4 regions of the Paenibacillus sp. V4I5 genome follow, and region 2 is predicted to be linked to each of the others. Evidence: riboswitches for the same ligand, from Rfam matches in the RefSeq annotation. Region 2 holds a riboswitch; each other region holds the start of a gene.
What was found. Region 2 has a riboswitch for cyclic di-AMP ahead of QFZ78_RS06520 (CAP domain-containing protein). Riboswitches for the same ligand answer to the same signal wherever they lie in the genome.
Positions count from the first base shown of each region.

Region 1: linked by a shared signal. The riboswitch ahead of QFZ78_RS21545 (C40 family peptidase) and the one ahead of QFZ78_RS06520 (CAP domain-containing protein) in region 2 are both predicted to bind cyclic di-AMP.
Region 3: linked by a shared signal. The riboswitch ahead of QFZ78_RS19970 (APC family permease) and the one ahead of QFZ78_RS06520 (CAP domain-containing protein) in region 2 are both predicted to bind cyclic di-AMP.
Region 4: linked by a shared signal. The riboswitch ahead of QFZ78_RS12675 (hypothetical protein) and the one ahead of QFZ78_RS06520 (CAP domain-containing protein) in region 2 are both predicted to bind cyclic di-AMP.

Region 1 covers NZ_JAUSZB010000002.1:4,292,732-4,298,515, reverse strand. Annotated here, with positions in the region: gene QFZ78_RS21560 (DinB family protein) at 1-366, shown strand, start outside; gene QFZ78_RS21555 (YdeI/OmpD-associated family protein) at 357-806, shown strand; gene sugE (quaternary ammonium compound efflux SMR transporter SugE) at 825-1,145, opposite strand; guanidine-I (ykkC/yxkD leader) riboswitch at 1,233-1,335, opposite strand; gene QFZ78_RS21545 (C40 family peptidase) at 1,458-1,934, opposite strand; cyclic di-AMP (ydaO/yuaA leader) riboswitch at 1,938-2,076, opposite strand; gene QFZ78_RS21540 (hypothetical protein) at 2,242-3,060, opposite strand; gene QFZ78_RS21535 (M1 family metallopeptidase) at 3,173-5,173, opposite strand; gene QFZ78_RS21530 (YwhD family protein) at 5,528-5,784, shown strand, end outside.
Region 2 covers NZ_JAUSZB010000002.1:976,399-982,182, reverse strand. Annotated here, with positions in the region: gene QFZ78_RS06545 (ABC transporter ATP-binding protein) at 1-155, shown strand, start outside; gene QFZ78_RS06540 (Rossmann-fold NAD(P)-binding domain-containing protein) at 1,556-1,981, shown strand; gene QFZ78_RS06535 (XapX domain-containing protein) at 2,044-2,202, shown strand; partial or broken gene QFZ78_RS06530 (Gfo/Idh/MocA family protein) at 2,311-2,433, shown strand; gene QFZ78_RS06525 (DinB family protein) at 2,593-3,063, shown strand; cyclic di-AMP (ydaO/yuaA leader) riboswitch at 3,205-3,337, shown strand; gene QFZ78_RS06520 (CAP domain-containing protein) at 3,343-3,993, shown strand; gene QFZ78_RS06515 (LURP-one-related family protein) at 4,143-4,502, shown strand; gene QFZ78_RS06510 (2'-5' RNA ligase family protein) at 4,736-5,266, shown strand; gene QFZ78_RS06505 (DinB family protein) at 5,337-5,784, shown strand, end outside.
Region 3 covers NZ_JAUSZB010000002.1:3,981,703-3,987,486, forward strand. Annotated here, with positions in the region: gene QFZ78_RS19950 (hypothetical protein) at 164-1,576, opposite strand; gene QFZ78_RS19955 (hypothetical protein) at 1,725-1,940, shown strand; gene QFZ78_RS19960 (polysaccharide deacetylase family protein) at 1,957-2,433, opposite strand; gene QFZ78_RS19965 (YqkE family protein) at 2,447-2,707, opposite strand; gene QFZ78_RS19970 (APC family permease) at 2,752-4,587, opposite strand; cyclic di-AMP (ydaO/yuaA leader) riboswitch at 4,685-4,836, opposite strand; gene QFZ78_RS19975 (spore germination protein) at 5,136-5,784, shown strand, end outside.
Region 4 covers NZ_JAUSZB010000002.1:2,376,814-2,382,597, forward strand. Annotated here, with positions in the region: gene QFZ78_RS12660 (TetR/AcrR family transcriptional regulator) at 807-1,397, opposite strand; gene QFZ78_RS12665 (SDR family oxidoreductase) at 1,520-2,341, opposite strand; partial or broken gene QFZ78_RS12670 (IS110 family transposase) at 2,555-3,553, shown strand; gene QFZ78_RS12675 (hypothetical protein) at 3,816-4,202, opposite strand; cyclic di-AMP (ydaO/yuaA leader) riboswitch at 4,288-4,427, opposite strand; gene QFZ78_RS12680 (hypothetical protein) at 4,509-5,111, opposite strand.

The DNA of each region.
Region 1 (5,784 bases), 3.3 Mb from region 2:
CACATATATGTGGTATTGGAAAGAATAGCATTTCAATATATAGGGCTTCCGCTTCATTTGCCAGAAGGATTCAAAGAGCAATTTGAGAATGGCACTTCACCATTGAACGTTCCGAATTTCGTTGACATCCCGACCTTACAAGAGTTGGAGACCTTATTGAAAGGGCAGCAAGAGCGAATACGTGAGGGACTGAGGGACCACTTGCAGGAAAAGGTTGTTCAACCTTACACGACGTCGGCCGGAATGACCTTGGAAACGCCGGAACAGTTCCTCAGCTTTAGCTTGTACCATGAAGGCATGCACATGAGTGTCATTAAACTTTATGAAATTTTGTTATCCAAGGGGGAACAATCGAAATGGGGGTAACATTCACCACTTCCGTTATGCAAGCACAGGGTAAAAACGCCACTGGAATTTCCATTCCAGCTGAGGTCATAGCTGCGCTCAGTGGACATAAGAAGCCAAGTGTCACGGTGAGCTTGAACGGTTACACCTATCGCAGCACTGTTGCAGTTATGGGGAATGAGTTCCTCCTTCCATTGAGTGCAGCCCACAGAGAAGCGTCTGGCTTGAAGGCCGGTGACCAGGTAGAGGTTATACTCAACCTTGATCTGGAGCCTCGAACCGTTGAGATTCCGGATGACCTTAGGGCGGCATTGTCTTCTCAGGAGGGTGCAATCGAGGCCTTTGAAGCATTGGCATTCTCGAAGCGGAAAGAATTTGTCCGGCAGGTGGACGATGCCAAAACGCAAGATACCAGGCATCGTCGAATCTTAGGAATCGTCACCAAACTGAGCGTTACATGACGCAGTTTTTCGGACTTCCTAATGTCCAGAAGTAAATTTAAGACCGAGAACGCCAACTAAGATCAGAATCATGAATAAGATCCTTATTAAACTAATGGGTTCATCGAGAAAAAGGGTGCCGATTATAATAGCACCGACAGCGCCAATTCCGGTCCAAGCCGCGTAAGCTGTGCCGATGGGGAGGGTTTTCGTGGCTACCGCTAGAAAATAGAAACTTACAATCATCCCTGCGATCGTGATGCTGGAAGGAACTAAACGTGTAAAACCATTAGAAAATTTCAATGAGATCGCCCATACTACCTCAAATACACCTGCAATGACGAGATATAACCATGCCATGATGAATCACTCCTCTTGAATTTGTTATACGACCTATTTAGCCGCAAAAAAAGGAAAAAGCCTGGAAGTTATATCGCTAAGCGATATGACTCCCGGGCTTTTTCCCCTCCGTGACCACAGCATATTCGCTGCGTTTTTCCCCTCGGACCAGCCTGGCATTGAACGCCACGGAACCCTAGAAAACAATATGCAGTTATTATAGAACGGCTAACATGCGATGTCAAGTTACAAGATTAGTAAATGAATAAAAGCCCTGAAAGCTGCTCTTTCGAGCGGGGCTTGTCCGGGCTTTATTCATGAATCGTACAAGAATTACTTGGATTCAGCAGTTAATTGGTTGTAGATATCATCCCACAGAACACGTCGAGCTGATACATACCGCTTCGCGTAATAAGATTGGCTTAATTTGTTTTTCACTATACCTTCATTGGATGCAGAGTGAATGAATTCACCGTCTCCAAGGTAGATACCAACGTGAGAAATACCTTTGCCACCGCTTGTGTCAAAGAACACAAGATCACCTTTGCGAAGATCCTTTTTGTCAATCCAGTAGCCTTCTTTATTCTGAGATGATGAGCTATGCGGAAGGTCAATGCCGAATTTGTCGAAAACGTATGCGGTGAAACCAGAGCAATCAAAGCCTCTTGTTGTCGTTCCCGCATCTCTGTACGGAATTCCGAGCAATCCGTCAACCGTTTCATCCAAAGTGGATTGTGACGCAGACACACTTCCTAAACTTACACTCAAAAACAAAACAAGACTAAAAACAAGAGCAACAATCTTTTTCAACTGCTTGTCTCCTTCCGGTGCCTACGAGGTTAGCTGGAGGGTTCGGTTGAAGGTTCCCTATGATCCCTGTCTTGCAAGATCAATTCACCCGGTGTGGTTCCCCCGTTTCCCCAAGAAATGGGGAATTCGGCATGAAATATTTGGTTTTTTGATGCTAATCCTTGTAATTCGTCATAAACATCGAAATTCCTCCTTTTCTACGCATTTTGTCTTAAAAATATGTCAATAGTTCGGAAAAGAGACAAAAAAAGCCCCTTTTGCAAGGGGATAAACCAATATAAGCCAATTAAGCTTATTTTATTTGTTTTTAGCTGTCCATTTTGGCAGATAGAAGCTGATATTGGGAGGTTATGGCCCACATTTGGATGAAAATGTGGAAAAGCGGGAAGAGCTGATAAATGATTAGCGCTACCAGACCTGCCCATATGTACGTTGCTGTGACTGTGACCCCTGCCAATAGTCCCGAGGTGAGTAGGAGGATGAGTGCAAGCCCGATAATAGGAAGGAAACTGCGAACGAAAGTGATGACAGTGGACAAAATGCCAAGTTTAGCGGAAATTGCGAACTGTACGTACATAAAAAGCAGATGTAAGAGAAAGCCATAGACGAGCAAGCCGAGAAGCCAAGGCAGCAATTGGAGGGCGGCTTGCTCATACGAAGTGGTATGTGCGAATTGCTTTTGCGCTTTAGGAAACAGCCATATGAGTGGCAGCAAGGAAAGCGAGATTCGAACGACATAAGCAATGAGGAATGGGAGCATAAGCTCCTTGATGCCTCGGATAAAGCGATAGCCGGCATTTTGCTGGGAATGGGTCAGCGAGTAGTAGACGCCGCTATTCAACATTGGGGTGAGCAGCATGCGAACAACAAGCAAAGCAGCCAGCCACCAAAGGTAGGAATGGCTAAGATCGGTTTTGACCAATTGGAACTGTCCTTCAGCTAGAAATAGCTGCAGCGCTTGCTTCGGCTGCTCGCCACCTGGATAGCGGTGCATGAGAGGGACGAGAACACCCTGTACAAGCTTATACAGCAGGATGCCCCAGCCCATCTGATACAGGAACAAGACGATCGTGGCGAAAGGTTGCCGTAAAGCCGCCCTGAAGCCAGACTTGATATAAGTTGCCACAGTTGTCCCTCCTAAGAGTTTTGCTTTAGCAAAACTGGCATCGAAAGCATAATCTGAGTTTTCCGTAGGAAAACTTACTTCGTAAGCATTGGATAAGCCTAGCCGCTTACGCTTACCAGGCGACCCAGCCGAATATGGCTTGCAGGAATTGAATGAGACCGAGATTTAGGCGGATTTTCCACTTGGTATCCACTTGCGTTTGCATAAAATTATTAATATGTTTATTTTCCAGCACGAGCGAGTAATTGGGATCAATTCGAACCCAGTCTACAGGAGTCTTGTGGGTTAGTTTGAATTCGATACTGCTTTCTTTACCATCCCATGTTTTATCTAGTACAGTGCCGTCAGAGAAATGGAACTGGATCGGTACCTCGGGTGAATTACCGCCTCGTTTGGAGATGAGAACGGCACTTTCGTAGGACTCTGCCCCTTTGCTGCCCACGGATTTGACGCGAATGCTCTCCACGGTGTAATCCATCATCATGGCGCCGTATACATATTGGTTAAAGAAATCATCCCACTTCGTTTTGGTCACTTCTTCGACAACGTTCTGAAAGTCCTTTGTAGAAGGGTGTTTAAATTCCCAACGTTGGAAATAAGTGCGCATAATGCGATCCATTGTTTTGCTGCCAACCTGCTTCTCAATGGCTTTAAGCACGAGCTTTCCTCGTGTGTACACATTCTCAGCGTATTGATCATGTCCCGTATAGGCCCACGAGTTCTGCTGCAGGGTATTTGGAGATGTAATGAAGCTTGACTCTACAGGTAAATTTGGGGACACTCCGTACTCTGCTTCCATAACTTTATCCTCTGCATAGGAGGTAAAGCCCTCATCCAGCCATGCTTCTTCGAATTCATTGCTAGCTACGAGTCCATAAAAGAACTGATGTCCAATCTCGTGAACAACGACACGTTCTAGCTCTAGATCTGGTTTCTTGTCGCTAGCATCCCACGACGTTACCAAAGTTGGATATTCCATACCGCCCACACCGTTGCCTCCTGGGGGAGGTACGACAATCGAAAGGGTTGAATAAGGATACGATCCGTACCATTGGCTGTAGCGGGAAAGCGCCTTTTTGGCAGCGTACATATAGCGGTCCTTCAAGTCCTGATGATTGGGATCGAGATAAAGCTTGATCTTGACCCCGGGTATTTGTGCGGTCGAGTAGGGTTCTTCCACATAAACGAAATGTGGCGATGCTGCCCAAGCGAAGTCATGCACATCATCCGCATAAAATTGGTACGTCTTTATCCCGTTGTCGGTCACAGCAGGCTTAACCGGGAAACCGGTAGCTGCTACGATGTAGTTCGCCGGCACTTGAATTTTCACGTCATACATCCCGAAATCGGCATAAAATTCCGAATTTCCATGGTATTGGTGGAGATTCCACCCCGGCTCTGTACGTCCTCTTGTTCCAACCCGTTCATAGGCAGCAACTTTAGGGAACCATTGTCCGGCCATGACGAAGTCATCCACATAGCCCATTCTTGCGAAGGCGGCAGGCAGTTTGACGAGGAATTCCGTCTTGATCGTGACTTGCTCCCCGGCTCCTACCGGTTTAGGCAGCGGGATTTTGAGCAGCGTGTGATCGTCCTTATTGCCGTCATCGGGCTGCACGAACGCCATGCGCATACTGAGATCCTCTCCGTCAACCGTTTTCACAGAAAGCAACTTCATCCAGCCACTACTGTCTGCCTTGGCTTCATCTTCACGCAGCTTTCCACCTGATTCACGCATAAACGTCGTTTTCTTTGAGGCAAATGCATTGGGATACAGATGGAGGTAAAGCTCTTGCACAGGAACGGTTCCCGGATTTTCCCAAGTCAACGTTTGCTGCCCATTAAGCTGCCTCGTTTCGGGCGTATAAGCAACGTTCATGTGATATTCCGCAATACGATAGCTAAGCGCTGTTGGCGCTTGCTTCTCTAATGGCTTGGCGCTATCTGCAGGCTGCATGTCCGGCGCCGGAGCAGACTTTTCATCCTTAGAGACGACTGGAACGGCCCATTTACTTGCAGATGGGAGCAAATTTTCAGACAGCAGGACGGTGCCTGCTGCAAGGAGCATGACAACGAACCATTGAACCTTGCGGTTTTTGAATAGAACACTCATGATATCCACCCCGCCTAAACAAGCATCTACAGCATGTATATGTAGACAACCTAGGGAATATTTCTGAGCTTGGAAAAGAATTGTTAGAAGGAGGGGGAACGAAGTGGTTAATCAATGAGTCTATAAGGTATAAGGGGTGTTGAAGCGATGAATAAATTTCGAAAAGTGATCGTTGGATGCTTTTATAGATGAAAGAGCAGTCGGCAGTATCACGGTGGAAGTGATGTAGTAAAGACAGTAACGAGAAATCGTCCTTCCACATTAACAGCAACCAGCCCTTGTTCTGGAGGATGACTTTAGCTACAATGAAAGCAAAGCGTCATTTTAACATTACGAAGAGTGGAAGGTGCCCTCATGGAAGCGGATAAAAAGAAGCTAGCCTTAAATATAGTAAGTTCCAAAGTGAACCATAAAGGATTCGGTGCCGGAGCGATCGATCTAAGCAACGTATCTGGTGTCATTATTGACGGGGATGAAGCCTACCTGGACGAAGGTACACTTCATGCCAAAAGTAAGATCGAAAAAGGCATTAAATTCTCAACGAACAAAGAAGATGTGCCAAATGGCCGTAAAGCTTGGATCGTTTGGGTCGCAGTCGACCGTACGGAAGA
Region 2 (5,784 bases):
GGGAGATTGTTGATTGGGCAGATAGTCCAAAACACTTAGAGCAATTACAACATGCTGCTTCTAGAAAGCTGCTGGATTCACAGCTTCCTTCTCATCCAGATCAGCGGATAAGACGAATAGAGGGGGAGAAATATCGAAAGGCAGGTAATCATTAGGACGGGCAGGATCTATTTCAATATTGTACAGTTCGTTACTACTATTCTAATGATGTAGTTTGTGAACAAGGAGAATACGTTTATGTCCTTTCGGAACAAAACATCGCATTACATTCACCGAACAAAATCGACAGTTAATGGAACGGGAGCTATCCACGATAAAAGCTTGATCATTTAGTTAGCCAACCTAATAGAAAATATGATTCGAAAAGGACACATGTCCTTTTTTTTGTTGTGCGCCTCACAGTCGTACAATCTAAGTGGTTCAAATCCACTCGGTAACTTTACCCTTTAAAGTGCCGTAGCCGAAGTAGAGGTCCTACTCGAATATGAGTAGGATTGGCAGGGTATACGACTAAGTATATCTTGTAGGAAAACAAACAAAGGGATATGACCTACAGAACTCATCGACATGAGTAGGGTCAGGATGGATGGAATAGAATGTACAGATAACTGAGGGAAGTCTCGTAGTTTCCTGACGCAAACGTGGATAAGGTAGGGGAGGTATAACCTTAAAGGGAAAGCCAATCGATGGGCTGCGAGATGGAGGATCATTCCGTAGTAGTGAGTAAGTCCGAGCCGATGAAAGCAGGTAACAGTCTGGAGGAAAAAAACGCGAGCCGCATAACCTGCTCCCAATTCAAAAGAGGGAAGATAGAGGCAAAGGGAATGTGCTTCGTCAAAGATTCATGGATTTTAGCGAGCACATTGCCGTCCCTCCGTTTCAATGTATAAGTTAAAAATGAGTGGGAAATAATAAGAAGTAAGCACTACCCTTAACCCAATTGCTATTTCGTAGGACCGATTCCATGGCTTGCCCATGACGGAGGTTCCTATCGACATTTCTTAGCTTTTGTTAAGGAGGAGATGCTTATGTTAAAGTACAGAACAAAGGAAAAAACAGTAGAAATCTCAGCTCGCTTCGTTATTGCAATTGCTTCGGCAATTAGCACAATAGTCGGAGTACTAGCCGTATATCTATCGCATTAGTTCTGTGCCTGAATGGCCGTCCAATTGGGCGGCCTATTCTAATTCCCCACCCCTTATTGCTGCTCAACGATCCTCAGCATCCTTGGATTAGCCGCGATCTGAGCGGAAGCAATCTCATAGGCCTCAAGATCAGCCTTCCTGAACAGTTCCATGAACAAATACAAGTTCTCTTGAATGAGATCAAACTCGGGTGTTTGCCTAACAAGACCTTTATTAGTCTCGGTTAAAACTTGTATAAACTTTTTCCTATCAAGTAGTCCTTGTTCTTCATTTTTCTGGTGATCTATCACCTTAGTATTGAATAAGTCTACTGTTTGTTTTACTTTTCTATTGGTTGTTGTCAGTATTGGAGCATAAAGAAGAAGTTTCAACGGTTAGACGAATGGACCCGCATGAGGGTGCGTGCCTTTATGCGTCAAAAGAAATCTACGGTTTCTAACTGGCTGATTCCTAACAAAGTATTGGAATCGGCGGAATTGGAACATAAGCCAAGCAGGTCAGAAGGGATTACGGTATATGGTCAAAGATCCGATGGCCGCGAAGAGCATGGGCGCAACATTCACAGTGTATTACAGTATAAGCCGTACCTATTAATTGATAATGATGCTGATTTAACAATCTCTATTCCGATTATTGTAATAAATGACTGCTATTTGAAGCAAATTATTGAGAACGAGCACGGTGTAGGACAGACGATTGTCGAAGGTTTTGTGCATACGACGAATTTGATTTTACCTACCCGACGGTTTGTTATTATCGGATATGGAATGTGCGGCCGAGGATTATTGCATTCGGCCTCCCAATTACGTAAATATCGAGCTAAAGTAGCCAGTTAAATGCTAAAGCTATTAAGCTATCGAATTTAAGAATGCAGTCTAACAATCGAGGTGTCTAAAGTATGAAGGAGCTTCTGTTGTCATTAGGAGCAGGTTTAATTATTGGTGTTTTATTCAAGGTGTTGAAGCTGCCTTTGCCCGCACCGCCTGTACTGTCGGGTATTCTAGGAATTGTAGGTATTTATGCAGGCGGCAAGATAATGGAATTGTTTCTAAAATAGGAAGCAGGACTAAATGAAAAAGGAGGAGGAGCCTTAACGGGTTTCATCCTTCTTTTTTTATGTTAATGAAGATTTTACATAAACTTTGGATAAAAGGAAGCGATTTATATGAACAAATCCAGACTTTGTTTTTTAGGTGCGGGTTTTCATGCATCAACGAATATTTTCTTTTCAGCCATCGAAGCCGGAGCGGAAATAGTAGGAATTGCTACACGAAGTTTGGATCGGTCATAAATCACTGTCATCAGACGTATAAAGCTGGCAGGCTAAATTGAATAGGGGATTATTTACATACGAACAAATGTACTGTATATTTGTTCGTATGAGAAAACTGCATATTTATAAAACAAATAGGATTGGATTATTGAGAAATCAAAAGGAGTGTTAATCATTAACGGAATAGATCTTGTTATATTGAACTTGGAAGAAGTCCGACGTAGAAGTATAAAAGTGTGGAGCGTTATTCCTCTAACTATGCTGGATTGGAAGCCTGATGCACACGCCTTAAGCATGAAAGAAATGATCCGACACGTATTGGATGGCGAGCATTATTATCATCTTGCGTTACTTAACTGTGGAAGTTTGCCTTCTTACGATTCTCCTTATGACAATCGGGAATTTTCTTCGGTGGAGGATGAACTGATATTCGCACAAGTGTACAGAGAACAATTCTTGAATACCGTTAAATTCTTCACTCCTGAGGATTTGTCAAATATTAAAATTAATCGAAGTGACGTAGGGTATGTTCGAACTTTAGGAGATATGTTAATGAGGATCGCATACCACGAATCCGTTCACACCGGGCAACTGCTAGATTATATGCGAACGGCTGGAATCGATCGGCCTCAAATATGGGATTGAATGAGGTTGCTGGTGATTGGAATTCACTGTTTTGGACAAGAAGAAACGGCTGATACCGCTTACAAAATGTTCTTGGAAAATTTTGAGTCATGTTCTCTATGATTTCACATGTTACAATTTGTGAGATCTATGTGGATCAAATAACTCAGAAGGCCGAAGCTTCATGTGAAGCACGGGGGACCCATTATTTGGGGTGAAGCCGCGTCAGCGGCCGGGTGATTACTCTTTGATCCGAATCCGACAGCTAACCTCGCAGGCCGCAAAAAGGAGAGGTTTATTTTGAAACGTTACAAAAAGCTTGTGGTTACCGGCGCAATAGGATTGAGCGTCCTCGTAGGTTCGAGCGCGGCAATGGCCGCACCAGCAACCCATGCAGTATCAGGCAATGATACCATGTGGCTAATATCCAAGAAGTATGGCATCAGCCTATCTTCGCTTATTAAGGCAAATCCTCAGGTTGCCAATCCGAACGTGATTTGGTCTGGTATGAGCCTCAACATTCCTGGCAGCAAGAGCATAAATGCAGGTACCAAAACGCCAGTTACAAGTGCTCCATCCCAATCAACTTTTGCTAGCCAAGTCGTTAACTTAGTTAACCAGGAACGATCTAAAGCAGGACTGCGTCCATTAACCGGCAACAGCGCACTTACCGCCATGGCTTTGGACAAAGCGAAGGATATGTATAACAATGGTTATTTCGATCATACTTCTCCGACCTATGGGTCTCCTTTTGATATGATGAGCAAATACGGCATTCGCTATTCCTACGCAGGTGAAAACATTGCAAAAGGTCAACAAACGCCTGAAGCTGTCATGAAAGCTTGGATGAACAGCCCGGGTCATCGTCAAAACATTCTAAGCCCCAACTTCACACAAATCGGTGTTGCTTTTTATAACGGCGAATGGGTACAAGAATTCATTAGTAACTAATACAGCAACGTATATTAGCAGAAAATATCTAGATAAACCAGCAACCTTTTGTTTGCTGGTTTTTTCGGTTTTTAATAATAAGGCATTGTTGGGAATGACTAACATTTTTGATCTCTGCATCGTATATATACCAGAGGGAGGCGATTGTATTGAATCTATATTTCAGGGATAATTTTTTTAATACCGGTGTTACGGAGATTCGGGACGAACAGGGAAAAGATGTCGGTCATATAGATTTGAAGAGCTCTTTTGGTTCTACGATCGAGGTGTTTGGGCATAATGGCCAGCTGTTGTGCAAAGGAAGTTTTCCGATATTCTCAAGCAAATGGGAGGTTACGGGTGCCGATGGGGGGCAATTAGGCGTGTTGAGAAGCAGAATTGCTTTGTTCACCAAGAAATTCACATATGAAACCAAAGGGCAAGGCAGCTACGAGATTATTTCCCCAGTATTTTCAAAGGAATATGAGATATCCGATGATTCCGGCGCACTTGTTGCTCGTTTCGAATAAGTAAACGGCTGGTTTTCTTCAGGGGCTTTTCTTCTGAACAATCAAAGCGAATATTTGGATACTTACGAACTTGTTGCGGTGATCATGGGCATGCACGCTATCCAGAAAAGGCAGAACGCTGGGGCAAACAACACAATCTATTGAATGTAGAGTAGATGTTCATCAAATTTCCAATCCATGGTATGATTCTTTCCAATAGCTGTTCCCTCAGGATTGAAAGGTTGGTGTCATAAATGCAGTATTTCATAGGCATCGTTCCTCCCGACGAATATCTAGAACGAGTAGTTGCGTTTCAAAAACGTTGGTTGAGTAATGGTCTTCCGAATGTCGTTGAGCCTCACGTGACTGTTAAAGCACAAAGCGGGCTTACCCTAGATATGGCTTGGCTCGAAAAGGTAAAGGTTGTATGCTCATCGTTTTCAAAGTTTCAGTTGGCGCTCTCCGAGCCTGCTTTGTTCGGAAATCAAGTTATCTTCCTCAGTGTTCAATCAAATGAACTAGTAGAGCTTCACAAAAAGTTAGTGAATGTAGTAACACCATCAAAAGAACTTATGCAACGCTATGCTGAATTGGATCTTTTTACTCCTCATTTGACTTTGGGGCAAACGTATTGGGGGATGAAAGAATCTGAAATATTGGAAATGAAATCTGAGGCGGGAGATGTCCTTGCTCCTTTTCCAACATTCACAGTCTCTTATGTCAGAGTTTATAAAGAAGTACAACCCAACAAATACCAACTGTATGAGGACATCAAGCTTGCTTAATAATGAGAATATATGTTCTTGTAAGTAGATTTGTGCTATGATCTATCCATTATAACTAGGAGGTGATCTCATGAATTTACGCAGCACAATCAGCGAATACGAACAATTTTGCAGTTGGACAAATATTTTGTACCAACTAAGTGATAAGGATTGGCATAGCCCAATTCAAGTAGGAAAGGCGTCGATAGCCGAAATCATTGCGCATCTTAGAAATTGGGATCTTCATCTAATAAACGTAGTCATTCCTTCGATCAGGGAGGGCAAAGGAATGGAGTTTCCCGATTTCAACTTTTTCAATAGCAGAGCTTATCAATACGCACATTCGGGTATATCGAAAGATCAACTCCTTCAAGAATTCTCAAGCGATAGAATGAAACTGATTGATCTATTAAAGAGCATGAAATCCGAGGATTTACTGCTAGAAGTAACAGCAAACGGTGTATCAAATTGCCCTAAAACAGGTATGCCATACTCACTTCTATACATAATTCAAGAGTTTACTGAGCACGATGATCATC
Region 3 (5,784 bases), 3.0 Mb from region 2:
ACTTGTCTTGCGATATCGCTGAATTTAGAAACTGCGAAACACCAATACCAACATTGTGCCAATAGCATCTGTAGTGGTTTGGGTGGTTTGGGTCCCTCCCAAAACATATAAACCCGCCACACCCGTTGAGACTCCCACGGGGGTAACGGGTTAAATGTTACACCTACACCAAAAACATCGCTACGACCGTCGTCACCGCGAGGCCGATGAGCACAGGCAGCAGATTCCGTCGCGCCAGCTCGAACGGACTCACGCCGCAGATGGCCGCTGCTGGAATCAGCGCCCACGGAATCAACGTGCCGCCGCCGACCCAGATGGCGGCCACTTGCCCGAGCGCTGTGAGCACAGCCGCGCCGGAGCCAATGGCGGCAGCGAATAGCTGCGCAATCGAGCCCACGAGGGAGATGCCGGAGAAGCCGGAGCCGTCGAGGCCCGTTATGGCGCCTACGACGGTAAGCGTCACAGCACCAACCGCTCCGTTCAGCGGCACTTGCCCCGCGAGTGCCACACCCAGATCGTTCACGATCCCGTGCGAACCTTGCGGAAGTACTTTACCGAACAGCTCCGTGAAGGCGGAGTCGCCTAGATAGAAGAAAGCGGCGATAGGGATCACGGGGCCGAATACTTTGAAACCGAATACAAATCCTTCGATGAGGTAGGAGGTCGTTTGTTCTAGTCCTTGATTCCGATGCGCGAGCAGCGTCACCGCAATGAGAATGAATACGGCGGTGCCCCCAACGAGCGCTGTCGCATCTCCCCCTTGCAGATTAAGCACGAACATCGCAATTACGTCTAAGGCGAAGAGCAGAGGAATCATAATCGCCAACGTTTTCTTCAAATTCGTGGATAAATTGACCTTGGCCTGCCAAGTAGCCGAAATGAGGGAACCGCTATCCCCAGGACCACTCGCCACGAGGCCATTCCGCCACGTTCCGTTCTTCATATCCCTCCGCATCATCCAAAAAGCGGTGATCGTCGTGACAAGCCCCATCACGATAACCAGCGGAATGCTTGCCTCCATGACGGCAGTCACCGGTAATCCAGCTGCATCTGCTGTTAATTTAGGAGCTCCCTGTATAATGTAATCCCCCGAAAGCGCAATCCCATGTCCGAATAAATTCATCGCCATAGCTGCACCTAGCGCTGGCAGACCAACGCGGACGGCAACCGGCAAAAGAACAGCACCAATGAGCGCTACACCGGGAGATGGCCAGAAGAACCATGACGTCACCATCATAATGATACCAATGCCCCAGAAAGCTAAAGCAGGCGTTCGCAGAAAACGGGTTAGCGGTGCGACCATGGTTTCATTAATCCCTGTTCGAATGAGCACGCGGCTCATTGCTACAATTATGGAGATGATCATGATGGTACCCATCAGCTCTTTGGTTGCATAAATGAAGCTGTTGAAAATACCAGAAACGGATCCGCTCAACGTTTCCGTTGCCAGCAAGCCAAGCGTGAAAATACCAACCACACAAATCATCGTCGTATCTCTACGCTTGATTAAAAGGGTAAGAATAAAACCGATAAATACGAAATAGACCCAATGAATCGGCAATAATTGAATGTCCATCGGGATCACGCATCCTCTCTGCCCATACAGCATTTGGTGCTACATTGTATGCTAGGCTAGGCGGAGGAGTTCGTGTGAATTCGGGTTGAGCGACACCTTGTGGTACAATAGAAGAACTATTTTAACCAAGTAAGGGGAAATGCCGAGGATGGCTAGAAATCAACGCTTAGTAACGGATACGGATTTTCAAGATGCTGTTGAAAGACAGGCTGTCGTCCGTGTTTTCAAAGATGATCACATTGTAGATTCGAATGCAGTTGTATTGCGTTTCAGTGAAAAAACGGTTGTTGTACAAACTCGTGTTAGTGATTTGACGTACTATGATCGAGAGGCTTGTGAATTTTTTGAAATGAAAAAACGATAGCTGCTGCGGCTATCGCTTAGTTTAATGTATAGGAAGTTAAAAGAACGAAGCGGTAGCCCGCTTTTTGAAGCTCAGGAATAGCTTTCATGATACCTTCTGCGGTATCTTTCTCCGGGTGGTTCATATGAGCTAATACGATAGAACCGCTTCGGGCTTTTAAAAGCGCTTTGTATACCTGCTCCGTGTTATAAGTCGCTCCAGCATCGCCGAGTGCATTGTAACCTGCCACCTCAAAGCCCAAATCCTGAACGACTCCTGCTGCAATATCAATATAATAGGCTGTGCCCGAACGAAAAAATAATGGACGCCGTCCAGTCAGCTTCTCATCGTAACCACTGCCTTCCTTCCCCCCACATGCGTCAAAGGTCAGCGCAATCACTTGTTCCTCCGTAGTTAGATGTGTCCGAACACCAGGGACATTTTCGCCCCATTTCTTTGGTTTAGCGTCTCTGATGATAGCGCTGTCATTACAAAAAGAAAGAAAAGGAGGCACAACGTGCGCTCCCTCATTTGTGCTTACGCCAATCCAGACTGCTCTTACTCAGCAGATGTCCAAAATCATTCTCAAGCCGCTTTTCTTCTGCTTTGCGAGCAGCTTCCGCCTTCGCTCTCTCTGCATCTTTCTTCGCTTGTTCCTCTACTTTCATGGCATCAGCCTGCGCTTTGAGTCCCTCAAGTATTTCAGGGCGCAGTAAATCCTTAAGTGTTGCAGGTTTATCTTGCACGCTGGTAACAGCAGGAGTAGACGACCATTTTTTCTTAGCCATAACGGGTTCACCTCAGTTCAGTTTCTCCCTATTATTGTACACTTCTACTCGTGCAAATGATACGGTACCGTCGCCACGACGATATCTTTATCAGCTTGAAGCTTCGTACGAATGCGTGCAGCAGATTGGTTATGGAGCAGTCGATGCCACCATTTTTTCGGCATAAATTGCGGTAAAATGACCATAATGTTTTGTTTTTCCGAAACATGCGTGTCAATTCTCTCAATAAATTCAGCCAGCGGCTTCAGGATCGTCCGATAACGTGATTTAAAAACAACCAATCGAACGCCCGGATCCCACTTCTCCCACTTCTCCTGCATCAATTCTTCATCTTCATCTGAGAATGATACGTAGAAGGCAATTACGTTTGGCGACAACGATTTCGCATAGCTCAAGGAATGTGCTACAACCCGATGAATGCCCGCCACAGGCACAATAATCAATGGTTCCTTCGTGTAAACCCGCTCAATCGTTATATCAATACGCAATTGATTCGCTACATCATCGTAGTGATGACTAATTTTCGTAATTAACCAAAGCAGCAGTGGGGTTATGATAATAACAATCCACGCACCTTCGGAAAATTTAGTTACAGAAAATATGAGTAAAACAGCAAGAGATACGATCCCGCCTAAACCATTGATGAGCAGCTTTCCGATCCAGCCTTTCACACGCTCTTTCAACCATTTACGAACCAAGCCGCCTTGCGCAAGTGTAAAAGATAAAAACACGCCTATCGCATATAGAGGAATGAGTGCATCTGTCTTACCTTTGAAACCAATAAGAAGAATACTGGCCAGTACGCCGAGTGTGATAATACCATAATGAAACGAAAGTCGGTCTCCTCGGAATGAGAACATACGCGGGAAGTTTTTATCCTGTGCCATAATGGATGCTAAGATTGGAAACCCGTTGAAGCTAGTATTGGCAGCCAAAACCAGAATGAGCATGGTACCGATTTGAGTTGCGTAGTACATCACCCCACGACCAAAAGCATGCTCTGTCACCATCGATAATACGGATGTATGACCATTAGGATCAGGTGCAATGCCATATCCCAAAGCTAAGATCGTTACTCCTCCAAACACGATAGCCAAAAGTGTCCCTAAGGATACTAACGTACGCTTCGCGTTTTTTACGGACGGTGTGCGGAAGTGCGGCACGGCATCGGAGATGGCCTCGATCCCTGTCACGGCTGAACACCCGGAGGAAAATGCTTTTAAAAGGACGAATAACGTTAATGAGCTCGTCATTGAACTCGGAGCAAACGCTATGGGATGCGTATTCAATGATCCTGTCAGCATATCGTATATGCCTTTGCCCACTAGCAGTAATATACAAAGAATAAAAAAGTACGTTGGAATAGCGAAAATCGTACCTGATTCCGAAGTTCCTCGCAGATTAAGCCAAACCATGATCCAAACAAGAACTAAAGTAATCGGAACAATATACGGCACCGCCGATGGAAAAGCTGACGTAATCGCCTGCACGCCGGCAGAGATTGAAACGGCAACGGTAAGTGTGTAGTCGATAAGCAGCGAAACTCCTGTCAATCTTCCCCATGCCATTCCTAGATTTTCTTTGGTAACCATATAGGCTCCGCCGCCTTGCGGATACGCCTCAATCACCTGTCGGTAGCTCAAAACAAGAAGCATAATCAAAGCGATAATGGATATCGCAATGGGCAAAGAGAACGCAAAAGCGGCAATCCCAACGGTCGCGAGTTCTAAAAGAATCTGCTCTGTCCCGTAGGAGACCGACGATAAGGCATCCGAGGATAGAATCGGCAGTCCTTTCCAAACCGGCAATTTTTCTGATTCAATTTCGCTGGATTTGAGCGGTTTGCCAAACATAATTTTTTTTAATGAATCGCTTGTCATTCGTGTTATTTCCTCCAATTAAACCTAGTCTCTGACTGAAAACTGCGTTTTAGGACGCAAAAAAACACAAGGATAGACCTTGTGTTTATACACATGTTCTCCTTCCCACGGTCGCTTACGAGGTTAGCTGTCGGGTTCGGGCCGCGAGAATCTGCCCTAAAAGGTACCCTACTGAAGCACCTTTACTCACCCCATGAATCTTATGGTTCCCCCGCTTTTCTAAATAAGAAAATTAAGCGAAATATTCAACTGTAACGTACGAGTTGAATACTACTCTCTTCTTGCAGCATAGTAAAGGATCGAAAAAACTTAAAAAGATAACTCCAACCACCACTTTCACTCAATAATTCGCTTACAATCATACGATTCATTGATTTTCTTCTGTTTTCTTATTACATCGTGGTTTTTTAAACATTTGATCATGAGTTGAGTTATTACTGGAGCAAAGTAAAGGGAAATATTGGATTATGATGGTAGCTCTAACTCCTGTACAAGTGGGTAAGGAATAAATTTCCGTTTTCCAAGGAAACCTATTCTCAGGTGATGACATGAATCTGACAGAAACAACGGATATAGCCAGACTTAAACTTCAATTTGAGTCAAATAGCGATTTTGTTATGGAACGAAAACAACTTTTGGATAAGGAAGTTGTATTTTGTTATTTTCGCCCCTTCGTTAACCTTTCACAAACGAATCAATTATTATCTTGGATGGAGTCCAGTCCAATCAGTGATTGGCTGCAACAAATAAGCCTATTGAATGGCAAATTAAACGCTTCTTACGACTTGCAGATGAGCAGCTTAATGGAAGGTAATTTAGTTATATACTTACTCGATAACCCTATAAGAAATTTTGTTATCAAGCCCGTTCCGTCAACGATTAGAAGAACGCTAAATGTTCCACAAAATGAAAACGTCATTGATTCTTCTTTTGTAGCATTTAATGAGGATTTGGACACCAATATGGCGTTGATCCGCGACGAGCTAAGATCCCCTACACTAACCATGAAAACCTTGATTATGGGGACAAAACAACCAAAAAGAACCACCGTAACTTATTTATCAGACTCTGTAAATCATAATTTGCTTACATCCTTAATGAAGAAGCTCGAGGCAAATAAAGCAAAAGAATTTCATCATTTGCAAGAAATTATTAAAGTTTTAGGAAAAGGGAATTTCAGTCTTATGTCCCCTTGTT
Region 4 (5,784 bases), 1.4 Mb from region 2:
TGAATGCCCGTGGATCCGCCAGATCGTTTCCATATATTTTCTCCATCCTGTAATAATCTCTGCCGTTGATTGACCTTTTAGATCAATTGGGGACGGAAACTCTTTGAGTGTCGCTATGGATCGCGGACAAGTCCAATCTTTAAACACCGAGGCATATAATCGACCCTGCCAAGAAGGCGCATACTCCGCATATCAAGAGCAACGACAGCAATCCTCGCATCATGAAACCATCACCTACCGTTTTCTTTTCATCATTTTTCCACACAGTTATCTTTATTAATCCCCATAGCGCAACAAAGGCCGCCGATCCATGCGCGTCGGCTGCCTTTGCGGTATTGTTGAAGTAACCCCGTTAGTTCAATCCACTTTTATTTTCAAATGACCCTTAAGAACATCCTGTTTTATAAATAAAGTCCTTACCAGTCCTCGTCAAATATGCTTCCTGAGCAACAATGCTATTCCGTCCACTGCACATGGCGCTGTTGCGTAAATCTTCCATCAGCTTAACCCCCTAGGCAGGTGTGCCTTCGATTTCGTTATATCCTCTTCAATGAGTCTCGTCGGGAATGAGATAATGTTCTTGTCATTTGGTTTTGACAAGAACATTATCCCATAAAACAAAAAAACCACGATTTACGCGGCAATTAATGAGATCATGTTCTTGTCACTCGACAAATATGATGCCGAATTGTTCTTGACTCGCTTGAAGTTGACGAGAATGACGACTATGCCCCACCCATAAAAACAGAAGCCGCCCTCAAAGGTTGTTATCGGACTTCCTTTGAGGGTGGCTTTTGGCCATCTACCTACGTTACATCTCTAAGAGTTACAGCATTCCAACACGAACGGATTGCACTACTGACGTCCTCACTGCTTAACTCAAAGATTCCCTGTAGATGGGCCTTCAACATATAAACAAATGTGCCGTAATGCATCTGCACCATCATTTTCGGATTCATCGGGATAAACAGCTTCTCCTGAATGGCTTCTTGATATAACTCGTTCATTGGCCCACACCATCCGCCGGTATAGACTTCTTGCTTTACCTCTTCGTAAATGTAAGGCGAGAACGAATACTGCTCAATAAATTGAAAGCCCTGAGGATATTGTTTACCCAATTCGATAACTCGATTCCAACCTAATTCAAACTTTTCACGAATCGTTGTGCCCTTCAGCAAGCCTCCTCGCACATACTCTCCGTTAAACGTAACAATGGCTTTGTACAATTCGTTAACGATATCTTCTTTACTTTTGAAATAATGATAAATATTCCCGGTCGATACACCAGACTCCTTGGCGATAAGCGCCATTGAGGTAGCCTGTAATTCCTTTCGGATGATGATGTTAAGTGTTGTTTCAAGGACAGCCTGCTGCACCTTGTTATAGTTCTCAAACATTAGGTTATCCCGCTCCCACCATAAGATCGAATGATCATTCTAATCTAACATACACCTCATACAATCCGTAGTCAAGATTGTCAGATCGACCTGGCGTTATGACGAAGCGTTTCATAATGGGCTTACATATAATTCTTAGCGATCGTCTCCAAATATTCTTCTATGGACACAGAATTTCTAAGCGCCATCAGATCATTGCCTGCTGTTCCGATGACAGTGCGAAATTTATTGCTCTCTCTAGTCGCCAAAGCGGCTATGGCATCCGTGATAATCTGAGGATCATCCAATGTAGAGCTGGATTCCGCATGATTCATTAAATTCTGCACTTTCGTCATCAGATTATCGTAATCATGTATGTTATCATCTCGGTTCCAAGTGATACTGTTCTTGAAATTATTTCCTGTAGAACCTCCCTGCTCGATCAATCTAAGCTCGATATTCAACGGCTTCAGTTCGTAATAAAGACCTTCCGTCAGTCCTTCCAAAGCAAATTTCGACATATTATAGAGAGATCCGAGCGGCACCGCTGTCGTGATTCCCATGAAAGAGCTAATATTGATGAACATGCCTCCGCCATTGGCTCTGAAATGTGGTATAAATTTACGAATGACATTGATCGGTCCTCGCGTATTAACGGCGAATTGCCAGTCGATCGCTTCCTCTTGGGCTAATTCCAACGGACCGTAAGTCCCCATACCTGCATTATTGATGACGACGTCGATCTTACCGAACGCGGCAATGGCTTGATCTACCGATGTTTGAACTTCATGTACATTGGTGACGTCCAGTTTGAAAATTTTGATATTATCGTAACCGGTAAGCTCCGTTTCTTTGTCGGGTGTACGCATGGTTGCAGCTACGTTCCAGCCCATTTCAGCAAACCGAATCGCCGTAAGTTTTCCCAAGCCTGAACTGGTTCCCGTAATAAAAACTGTTTTACTCATTGTTAATACCTCCAAATTATATATTGAACGTTCATTCTATTCCAATTAAATGGTTTAGATCGAATGTTCATTCTATTATGATACAAGATTCGTTTTCTGTCAAATACTTCAGTCGCACAGCGCTGCACCACAGAGGATGAAAATGGATAAAATCCGTCAATACTTCTACTACGGCTGGGTGAGGAGGGTCGATCAACTATGGTGCCTTAGAGCCTGGATGTTCATAAGGAATCCATTACTGCATGTACAATGACACCCGAAGGAAAGGAGATTCAAACGTTTTCTACTAAAACCGTATTTCTAATCTAGTTAATTGACTGGATTAAAAAGCATGGTTGTACCCACGTAGCTATGGAGAGTACAGGCGTATTCTGGAAGCCAATTGTTAACCTATTAGAAGCTGAAGATATTGAATTTTTAGTTGTAAACGCCCAGCATATGAAAGCTCTACCAGTGCTAGAGGGAGCAAACATCAAACTGGCTCTGTAGTTTCAGATATTATGGGGGTCTCGTCTAAGGACATGCTTCACGCCATCGCAGACGGTGAAGAAGATCCTGAGAAACTAGCAAGCTTCGCTCGGCGCACTATGAAAAAGAAAAAAGATGAACTCGAACTCGCTCTTCGAGGTTACGTAAATCCTCATCAACGCATGATGCTTAAAACCATTTTAACCCACATTGACTTCCTCACCGAACAAATTGCGATATTAGATCAAGAGGTTGCCCAGAGAGTTATCTCAGATCAGGAAGACATAGAGCGATTAGATTCTATACCTGGAATTGCAACTCGAATGGCTGAACAAATCTTAGCTGAAATAGGAACAAACATTAAAAACCAGTTTCCAAGTGCGGCTCATTTCTGTTCTTGGCCAGCTCTCGTACCAGGACATAATGAGAGTGCAGGCAAACGGAAGTCTTCTAAGGAAAAAAAAGGAAACAAATATTTAAAATCTGCATTAACAGAAGCCGCACATTCCGTAGGTGCCTCCAAAAACTATCTTGGTGCTATGTATAGGCGAACATTAGCACGAAAAGGCAGGAAAAGAGCAGCTATTGTTGTAGCCCATGCCATGCTAAGAATCGCTTATTATCTGCTGACAAAAAAAGACATGTATGTAGACTTTAGGTGAAGATTATTATGATAAGCAAAAACTTGGAGCTATTGTACGGAACTCAGTTCGAAGACTTGAAACCTTAGGCTACAGCGTTTAAAAAATGAATGAGCCGCGTCTTCTTTAGTGCTGTTCTTTTTCTTCGACTGCCAGATTTTTAATTTTTATGGTAGTTTAATGAAAAAAGCAGGCTGCCTGCCTGCCTGCCTGCCGTATTTCAAGTATCGTTTTCTGTTAGTTGAATTAAGAATTAAATGTGAGTGACTTCCATAACAAACGAACAAAAAAGTTGGTTATGATGGGCTTAATGTAGAATCAGCAACCGAATAATATATAGAAGCAGCTTTATCTTTCAACGAAGCTCATATAATACTGCTTCTAATGTACTCTCTGAGGCAAGGATACGGACCACCAAAAATATGAGCCATGGTTACGATAAATTTGTGATGTTCCTCCAAAATTTTCAGGGGAATGCCGATGCGATTGGCTAGTAATTGTTGATCCGCTAATTCCCTTTCCAAACTTAGTTGGTTTAGTAAGTCATTGTTTTGTCCGACCGTTTTGCTTATTTCCAATAAAGTCTGTGTTACGACGCCTGATGGCCGATACGCCAAATTGGAAAATTCAATGTCGAACTCCTCCAACCGTAGCTTTAAGTGAAGAATCTCTTCTTGACGTTGTACAGAAATGTTTGATCTTTTCGATTGAAAAAGGTTCTTCACCTCTTTGGTTACTCTCTTGAGAAGCATGTCTAATTCCTCCTTTTTTCTCTTGAACGAAAAAAGGAAGCGAGGGAATAGAGCCCTAAAAATAAAGGACCCATTAATGTTTCTATCATTTTTTCTTTCTACGCTGACGAAGTTAGCTGACGGATTCGGGTTGAAAGTTAACCCTAACACTCAAAAAAGTGTACTCACCCCAGAAAACTTGGTTCCCCCGCTTCTTTAATCTAAAGAATTAAGCGTAGTATGATTCATTCTTATTTTATCAATTTACCCCAATACAAATTTAGAAACAATAGTAATATTTACTTATATTTTTATGTCTATTTTCAACTAATAGTTCAATTTTACTGTGGTTAACGCAGCAAGGCCACCGATCATCGGCAGTTCTAATAAAGTTTCTTCTTCCATAAATTTTTCTAATTTTTCCATATCAAGATTAAAAAAACCGCTTGCGTTGTTCGTGAATATTGCTAGGAATTCCACCAAACCAATGGGCTGGTTAAAGTTCATCGTCTTACATAATTGACCAATTTGAATTCCTAGGTTATATGGTGAAATATTAATACCTACCTGATAAAAAAGCCTATCGAATATTTCTATTGAACCGTGGACAATCACGGTAGGACCATTATTATATTTACTCCATTCAATTTCATTCGGGATGGTCTTGTCATGCATCGTTTGGAGAGCAACACTTTTTAGTTTGCTTACATAATTATCAAATTCCATATTAGATAATAAATCTTCAAAGCGAGCAATATCATGATAATGCACTGAAAAGCATCTTTCAATTGATATCCATTCTTGAAATAACTCAGAATTTAGAATCAAAATTTGTGTTTCTGTTGGGCTTAACCCTTTTTTCAAATAATCAATAGCCATTCCATCAATTTTATTTACATGGGCCCAGTCTGAATCAAATTTCTCTTGCAAAGACAAAACTCCCCTTCCAACTACCTATTTTATTAGCCTATTATTCTACGAAATACCCATTTCCTTTATTTGGGTTAACGTAGACAAAATTGCTTTATCAATTTGCTTCATAAACAGCTTAATGTCAGGATGCGATTCTTCGAACTTCTTGCTGACCAGGTTGCCCAAAAATCCAATTTACCAGCTCCTGTGCAACTGTAGCCGCTACGATACCCGATAAGACCATTGGGATCATTTTTTATTTACCATCATCTAGGTCCCTTCCTTTATCTCGTGTTTGCCAAACTGCCTACATGTTTAATTGTACAAAAAACCAACAAACGGCAACATGCGATAATACTCACATAAAAGTGGAATTTATTCAGGTGTATGCTTGAAGCTTGCCCTAAACTTTCCATACTGTATTCTCTCAAAATAGTAACCTCCTAAAATTGGGGTTCACGGGAGAATGACGTTCCCTTCTCGCGCCGATAATGAGGCGAGCCATCTCCACGAATGAATGTGAGGCGCACCAACAAAAAGATCCCCATTTTACGGGGATCTTAATTCACATATGTTTATGTCGTCGGACGCGGTCCCTTGAACTTGTTGTCGGCATCAAGAACATATTTGTTCTTGATGCTTTCAAGATTTATGGTTACGTTCTTGTCCCAACTCTGGAAAAGATAAATGC